Linked DNA regions of Zobellia alginiliquefaciens. The protein of the gene in region 1 interacts with the protein of each later gene in a pairwise test. Links are inferred from orthologs where the notes say so. Each region holds a gene or a part of one and is shown on either strand. Other genes may lie near its edges.

The links. Proteins that work in one complex are often made in the same cells at the same time.
Region 2: the proteins of trhO (region 1) and rplL interact in binary tests that used the Escherichia coli proteins (3 or more experiments, as listed by UniProt). The link is inferred for Zobellia alginiliquefaciens from one-to-one orthologs.

The regions. Positions count from the first base shown.
Region 1 is NZ_CP119758.1:1,833,318-1,838,851, reverse strand. The notes cover bases 1,286-4,064. They hold trhO (oxygen-dependent tRNA uridine(34) hydroxylase TrhO), read left to right. Parts: upstream 1,286-2,048; coding sequence 2,049-3,080; downstream 3,081-4,064. Other genes in these bases: P0077_RS07810 (MFS transporter), read right to left, coding at 3,084-4,064; recA (recombinase RecA), read right to left, coding at 1,286-1,434. In the rest of the region: P0077_RS07825 (hypothetical protein), read right to left, coding at 1-274; more of recA, read right to left, coding at 427-1,285; more of P0077_RS07810, read right to left, coding at 4,065-4,253; P0077_RS07805 (PSP1 domain-containing protein), read left to right, coding at 4,428-5,534. UniProt on the Escherichia coli protein: Catalyzes oxygen-dependent 5-hydroxyuridine (ho5U) modification at position 34 in tRNAs, the first step in 5-carboxymethoxyuridine (cmo5U) biosynthesis.
Region 2 is NZ_CP119758.1:3,289,660-3,292,509, forward strand. It holds rplL (50S ribosomal protein L7/L12), read left to right. Parts: upstream 1-1,161; coding sequence 1,162-1,539; downstream 1,540-2,850. Other genes in the region: rplA (50S ribosomal protein L1), read left to right, coding at 1-567; rplJ (50S ribosomal protein L10), read left to right, coding at 596-1,111; rpoB (DNA-directed RNA polymerase subunit beta), read left to right, coding at 1,684-2,850. UniProt on the Escherichia coli protein: The binding site for several of the GTPase factors involved in protein synthesis (IF-2, EF-Tu, EF-G and RF3). Is thus essential for accurate translation.

The DNA of each region.
Region 1 (5,534 bases):
CTAAAGCAATACCAATGGCAGAAACGGTCCTAATTTGACTAGTGTCCGTAAAAGAACGGGTCACATCAAACCGATCAAATAAATTACAATCGTTAGTTCTTAGAATGTTAACGTTTACGTCATATACTTCTCCGAGTTCAAAGGTATCGGGCAAGGTGGCTCCTGTAATTTCTAAAGGCGTATACTTAAAGTTTATATCGTCATCATTTAAACTACAAGATACTGTAGTTAGCGCACATGCAATTGTTAAAAGCTTAAGGTACAATTTACCCATAGTATTCAAATTTTTTATAATAGATGGAAAATTGTTACAAGGGTTGCGTGAAGTATTCTTAAGCTTAGGTTAAAGCGTTGCGCCGTTATTATACGATTATCAATAGTCGTATAATAACGGCGCAAGGTACTCTTAAAAGAAGATGTTCCTAATTATTCTTTTAGAGCTTTAATAGCAGCTCTGATTTTTCCGTCCAATTCTTCAAAAAGTTCTGGGTTGTCTAATAACAAGGACTTTACGGCATCACGGCCTTGTCCTAGTTTTGTGTCTCCATAACTGAACCAAGAACCGCTTTTCTTAACGATTTCATACTCCACGCCAAGGTCGATTATCTCTCCGACTTTAGAGATTCCTTCGCCATACATAATATCAAACTCAGTAGTTCTAAATGGTGGTGCAACTTTGTTCTTCACAACTTTTACACGGGTTTTGTTCCCTTGAACATTACCATCAGTATCCTTAATTTGTGTAGATCTACGAATGTCAAGTCGAACCGAAGCGTAGAATTTTAATGCGTTACCACCAGTAGTTGTTTCAGGGTTACCGAACATTACGCCAATTTTCTCACGTAACTGGTTAATGAAGATTACGGTACAATTGGTTTTACTGATAGAACCGGTAAGCTTCCGAAGTGCTTGTGACATTAACCTTGCGTGAAGCCCCATTTTAGAGTCTCCCATTTCACCTTCAATCTCACTTTTAGGGGTCAACGCAGCAACGGAGTCAATAATAACAATATCAATAGCACCCGAACGAATCAAGTTATCGGCAATTTCCAATGCTTGCTCACCATTATCCGGTTGAGAAATAATCAGGTTGTCAATATCAACACCTAGCTTTTGCGCATAAAAACGGTCAAAAGCGTGCTCTGCATCAATAAAAGCTGCAATTCCTCCGTTTTTTTGAGCTTCGGCAATAGCGTGTAAGGTCAAAGTGGTTTTACCCGATGATTCCGGACCGTAAATTTCAATGACTCTACCACGTGGGTAACCACCTACGCCTAAGGCTATATCTAGGCCTAATGAACCGGAAGGGATGATTTCAACATCTTCCACCACTCTATCGCCCATTTTCATTACGGCACCTTTTCCGTAAGTCTTATCTAATTTATCTAAGGTTAACTTAAGGGCTTTTAGTTTTGCATCTTTTTCCGAGCTCATATTTTCTTTTTTTTAAGGGATGCTAAATTAGCATTTCTTTTATCATAATGCCAGTTCTGCCATTCATTTTCTAAAAATAGGCAGCTAGTTTTTTGTGTGTTCGCAATGCGTTAAAATTTATATAAATAATATAAAGGTTGGTAAGGAATCTGTTTGTTACACGTCTAAAACATAAGTGTTTATTAAAAAAGTTGTTCCTATTACGCAACCTTGAAGGCGGTGTAGTATCTTATTGAAAATATTGTTCCGGTAATTAATCGGAAACTAACTCAAATAAGTGCCCCCTTTTTAGTTTTAGGGGACAATGGTGATCGTTTCCTTTTTTAATGTTCTTTAAAGATGCTATGAAGAAGAAAAATTGGAACGGTCAATAAAGAGCCTTGATTTTGTCAGGGCTCTTTTTTATTTTTTACTCGATAATCAAGTTGAATATTCCAATGCTTTACTTGAAATCTAAGTGTATTCTATTTTATTGTTTCTTGGATCTACCCAAGGTAGTTTACGGTTGATGTGTGTCTTTTTGCTTCCGTTCTACCGTTATTAAAAAAATCCTCAATATTTCTTATCTTTGCCCACTTAAATTATTCTTTACAAACTTAAAACATTGGTATAGCATGCAACTGTACAATAACTTAAGTGCAAAAGAAAGAGCGGCACTTATTGAAGAAGCCGGTCAAGAACGTTTGACTATCTCTTTCTACAAATATGCACAGATCGGTAATCCGGAAATATTTAGAAATCATCTTTTCATCAGCTGGAACGAATTGGACGTTCTTGGGCGAATTTACGTAGCTCACGAAGGGATAAATGCCCAATTATCCGTACCTGCCGAAAATTTTGAAGAATTTAAAACCCATTTGGACAGTATTTCTTTTTTGGAAAATGTTCGACTTAACATCGCCATAGAGCAAGACAATCTCTCTTTCTTAAAACTAAAGGTAAAAGTGAGAAAAAAGATTGTGGCAGATGGTCTTGTTGATACTACTTTTGATGTTACCAATAAAGGAATACATGTTGGTGCTGAAAAATTCAATGAACTTATAGAAGACCCGGATACGGTATTGGTGGATATGCGTAATCACTATGAGAGCGAAATTGGTCATTTTAAAAATGCTATTACCCCAGATGTTGATACGTTCAGGGATTCATTGGATATTATTGAAAAAGACCTTGCGGACCATAAAGAGGATAAAAAGCTGGTCATGTACTGCACAGGGGGTATACGGTGCGAAAAGGCCAGTGCCTACTATAAACACAAAGGTTTTAAACAGGTTTACCAATTAGAGGGTGGCATTATAGATTATACCCGCCAGGTAAAAAGTAAAAATCTTGAAAATAAATTTTTAGGTAAAAACTTTGTTTTTGATCACCGGCGCAGTGAACGGATTTCCGATGATGTGATCGCAAGCTGTCACCAGTGTGGTAAACCATGTGACAACCATGTAAATTGTGCTAACGAAGCTTGTCACCTTTTGTTTATTCAATGTGATGAGTGCGCCCAAAAGATGGACAATTGCTGTTCGGACAGTTGTCAAGAAATAAATGCCTTGCCTTTTGAGGAACAGAAAGAACTGAGAAGAGGAAAAGGGGCTAGCAACAAGATTTTCAAAAAGGGAAGGTCAGAAGTCTTAAAGTTTAAAAAGTAAGATTTAAATTTTCTTATCCCCAAAACCCAGATGGACTATTAGTGATACAATTGAAAGGATTAGACCAAGAGTGGATACACCCATCCATTGGTAGTGCTGCCACGCGTAAGCGCCTAACACGGTTCCAAGGGCACCTCCTAAGAAAAAGATAACCATATAAACTGTATTTACACGGTTACGGGCGTTCTCATTTCGGGAGAATATAATGTTCTGATTGGCAATATGAAGTGATTGTTGGCCAAGGTCTACCAGGATAACACCAATTATAATGCCTATGATGGAGTGATGGGAAAACAAAAATACCGCCCAAGAGAGAATTAAAACTAAGGTAGATATAATAACAATTCGGTTTTTGCTCATACGGTCGCTTAGTTTTCCTACTACTGTGGCTGCTAATGCACCTACCACTCCAATAAGGCCAAACATACCGGTAATACCACTTCCATAGCCAAAATTATCCTCCATTAGAAAAACTAAAGTCGTCCAAAAAGCACTCAGCCCTGCAAATGAAAGTCCGCCTCTTACTGCTGCAAGTCGCAATGGAGGTTCGGTTTTAAAGAAATGAATTAATGATTTCATCAAGTCTTTATAACTGCCCTCATAAACAGGTTTGATCTGTGGCAATTTTAATTTTAAAACAATAAAGAGAATGAGCATCATTGCCGTGGCTACAAAATACATGGTGCGCCAACCGAATTGCTCCCCTACAAAACCGCTAATGACACGGCTTGCTAAAATACCTATTAACAATCCGCTCATAACTATGCCAATGGCGCGCCCCCTATTTTGCTCATTGGATAATTGTGCTGCCATAGGAACGAACAATTGAGGCAGGGCAGAGGTACACCCAATAAAGAAACTGGCAATAACAAGGAGCCATAATGAAGTAGAGAATCCTGCAGCCAATAGGGATAACAGCATGAGGACAAAATCGATTTTCAATATTTTTTGATTGGATATCATATCACCCAAAGGGACTACAAAAAGTAACCCAAATGCATAGCCCAACTGAGAGGCCAGTGCAATATTGCTCACTGCAGATTCCGTAACCCCCAGACTTACTGAAATCATGTGCAGCAAAGGTTGGTTGTAATAGAGGTTTGCCACAATTAAGCCAGCCGATAGGCTCATGAGATAGAGAACGGTATTGCTTAGGTATTTTTGTTTTTCCATAAATCTGAGCATCTATTTTTTTGAACATAGAGCTTACGAGCACAAAGGAACGAAGAACCCGCCTAAGTGAGATAACTTTCTATCACATTAAAAATTTAGTACCTTTACATATAAAATTAGTACGAACCTTATTTGGTCAAAAACCCCCGTTTAGACCAAACCAACATATAAAATATGGGCTGTAGCAGTTGTTCGACCGGTAAGGACGGACAACCTTCTGGTTGCAAGAATAATGGAACTTGTGGTACCGATGGTTGTAATAAATTAACCGTCTTTGATTGGCTTTCCAACATGTCGCTTCCTAATGGTGAAAAGCCGTTTGATTGCGTAGAAGTTCGATTTAAGAACAGTAGAAAAGAATTCTTTAGAAATAGCGAAAATTTATCATTATCAATAGGCGATATTGTGGCGACGCAGGCACAATCGGGTCACGATGTGGGTATGGTTACCCTTGTTGGTGAATTGGTAAAAGTGCAAATGAAACGAAAGAAGGTGAATTTCAAAGATGAAAACCTTCCGAAAATTCATAGAAAAGCATCGCAGAACGATATTGATAAATGGCAAAAGTGCCGTGACAGAGAGGAAGGAATAAAGAAGCGTGCAAGAGAGATAGCGATTATTCTGAAGCTTCAAATGAAGATTTCAGATGTTGAATTTCAAGGTGATGGTTCCAAGGCCACGTTTTATTATACGGCAGAGGATCGTGTTGATTTTAGGCAGTTAATCAAAGATATGGCCAAGGCTTTCGGTATTAGAATCGAGATGCGCCAAATCGGGTATCGGCAAGAAGCCCAACGTTTAGGTGGTATAGGTTCTTGCGGTAGAGAATTATGTTGCTCTACTTGGTTGACCGATTTTAGATCCGTAAGTACCTCTGCAGCCCGTTACCAACAGTTATCATTAAATCCACAAAAATTGGCTGGCCAGTGTGGAAAACTCAAGTGTTGTTTAAACTATGAGTTAGATATGTATTTGGATGCGCTTAAAGATTTCCCTGCACAAGACACTAGGTTATTTACTGAAAAAGGACTCGCATTCTGCCAAAAAACAGATATTTTCAAAGGAATGCTCTGGTTTTCCTATAAAGATGACCCGGCAAATTGGCATACGTTGACCAAGGAGCAGGTTCAGGAAATTCTTACCAAAAATAAAAAGAAAGAAAAAGTTGCCAGCCTAGAGGAATATACGGTAGATAATTTCGTTAAGGAAGAAAAGGTGTTCGAGAATGTGGTTGGGCAAGATAGCCTTACCCGTTTTGATAGACCTAAGCGATCTTCAAGA
Region 2 (2,850 bases), 1.5 Mb from region 1 along the record:
GTAGATTTGGCGGTGCGTTTGGGTGTAGATCCAAGAAAAGCAAACCAAATGGTACGTGGGGTTGTAACGCTTCCTCATGGTACAGGTAAAGATGTTAAGGTTTTGGCCTTGGTAACACCAGATAAAGAAGCAGAGGCTACTGAGGCCGGTGCTGATTTTGTAGGATTGGATGAGTATTTGGATAAAATTAAAGGCGGTTGGACAGATGTTGATGTTATCATCACTATGCCAAGCGTAATGGGTAAATTAGGGCCTTTGGGCCGAGTTTTAGGACCAAGAGGTCTTATGCCTAATCCAAAAACAGGAACAGTTACTATGGATGTCGCTAAAGCGGTGACTGATGTAAAAGCTGGTAAAATCGACTTTAAGGTAGATAAGACGGGAATCGTTCATGCTGCTGTGGGGAAAGCTTCTTTCTCTGCTGAGAAATTGGAGGAAAATGCTAGAGAGTTGTTGGACACTCTAGTGAAAATGAAGCCTGCTGCTGCAAAGGGTGTGTATATGAAAAGTATTTTCATGTCTAGCACTATGAGTCCTAGTGTTCAATTGGATCCAAAAACAGTTTAATCGAACTGGGTAGTTCAAAATTTACAGTATGACAAGAGAAGAAAAAGCAATCGTAATACAGGATTTGACTTCACAGTTGGGTGAAAACGCTACTATTTATTTAGCAGATATTTCAGGCTTGAACGCAGTGCAGACCTCAGATTTGAGAAGAGCATGTTTTAAGGCTAATGTTAAACTGGCGGTAGTCAAAAATACATTGCTTGCAAAAGCAATGGAAGCTTCTGATAAAGAATTCGGAGAACTTCCTGAAGTGCTTAAGGGCAATACTTCATTGATGTTTTCGGAAGTAGGTAATGTTCCTGCAAAGCTTATAAAGAACTTTAGAAAAAAGTCTGATAAGCCTCTGTTGAAAGGAGCCTATGTAGAAGAATCAGTATATGTTGGTGATGAGAATTTGGATGCGCTTGTAAGCATCAAGTCTAAAGAAGAAATGATTGGTGAGGTTATTGGGTTATTACAATCTCCTGCTAAGAATGTTATTTCTGGACTTAAATCTGGCGGTGGTAAACTGGCAGGTATCCTTAAGACATTATCAGAAAGATAAGTACGCACTAAACTAAGTATATTTTAAAAATTTATTAAACGATAGTAAAAATGGCAGATTTAAAAGATTTCGCAGAACAATTGGTTAACTTAACCGTAAAAGAGGTAAACGAGTTAGCAGATATATTAAAAGATGAGTATGGTATCGAGCCTGCAGCTGCTGCAGTAGCTGTTGCCGCTGGTGGTGCTGGTGAAGCTGGTGAAGCCGCTGAAGAAAAGTCTGAATTTGACGTAGTATTAACAGCAGCAGGTGGTTCTAAACTAGCTGTAGTTAAATTGGTAAAAGAATTAACAGGTCTTGGATTGAAAGATGCTAAGGACATTGTTGATAGCGCGCCAAAAGCAGTTAAAGAAGGTGTTTCTAAAGACGAAGCTGAAGCAATCAAAAAATCTTTGGAAGAAGCAGGAGCGGAAGTTGAGCTTAAATAGTATCAGCAACCATAACAATTTGGTTTAGGTCTTTCTTCGCTTCTAGCGGAGCTAGACCTAAGCCTTTTTATACAAGTAAGACCCACGTATATGATGAGGTATACGACCCCAATTTAGTATTCACGTTCAAAATACTGTCCATAGATGTTCACACAACAGACTGAGAGAATAAATTTTGCATCCGCTAAGAACACACCGGATTATCCGGATTTCTTGGACATCCAGATTAAATCGTTTCAAGACTTTTTTCAGCTAGAAACAAAATCTGATGAAAGAGGCAATGAAGGCTTGTACAATACCTTCATGGAAAACTTCCCTATTACGGACACAAGAAACCAGTTCGTACTTGAATTTTTAGATTACTTCATAGACCCGCCAAGATATTCTATCCAAGAATGTATAGAGCGTGGTCTTACTTATAGTGTTCCGTTAAAGGCACGATTAAAATTATACTGTACCGATCCTGAGCATGAAGATTTTGAAACTATCGTGCAAGATGTGTATTTGGGTACTATACCTTACATGACGCCAAGTGGTACATTTGTTATCAACGGAGCGGAAAGAGTTGTAGTTTCTCAGTTGCACCGTTCACCTGGTGTTTTCTTCGGTCAGTCATTTCACGCAAACGGTACCAAGTTATATTCTGCCAGAGTAATACCGTTTAAAGGTTCGTGGATAGAATTTGCAACAGATATTAACGGTGTAATGTATGCGTACATTGATCGTAAAAAGAAGTTGCCGGTAACTACTCTTTTTAGAGCTATCGGTTTTGAAAGAGATAAAGATATTCTTGAGATTTTTGACCTATCTGAAGAGGTTAAAGTTTCAAACGCAGGTCTTAAAAAAGTATTAGGACGTAAATTGGCCGCTAGGGTTTTGAACACTTGGCATGAAGATTTCGTTGATGAGGATACGGGCGAAGTTGTTTCTATTGAAAGAAACGAAATAGTTATTGATCGTGATACTGTTTTAGAAAAAGATCATATTGCTGAAATATTGGATACTGATGTTAAAACTATTCTTCTTCATAAGGAGAGTAATGCGCAATCAGATTATTCTATAATTCACAATACATTACAGAAAGATCCAACAAATTCAGAGAAAGAAGCTGTTGAGCATATCTATCGTCAATTACGTAATGCCGAGCCGCCCGATGAGGAGACTGCTCGTGGTATTATAGATAAATTATTCTTTTCTGATCAACGTTACAACTTAGGTGAAGTTGGTCGTTATAGAATGAATAAAAAATTACAGTTGGATATTGGAATGGACAAGCAGGTCTTGACTAAAGAAGATATCATAACTATTATT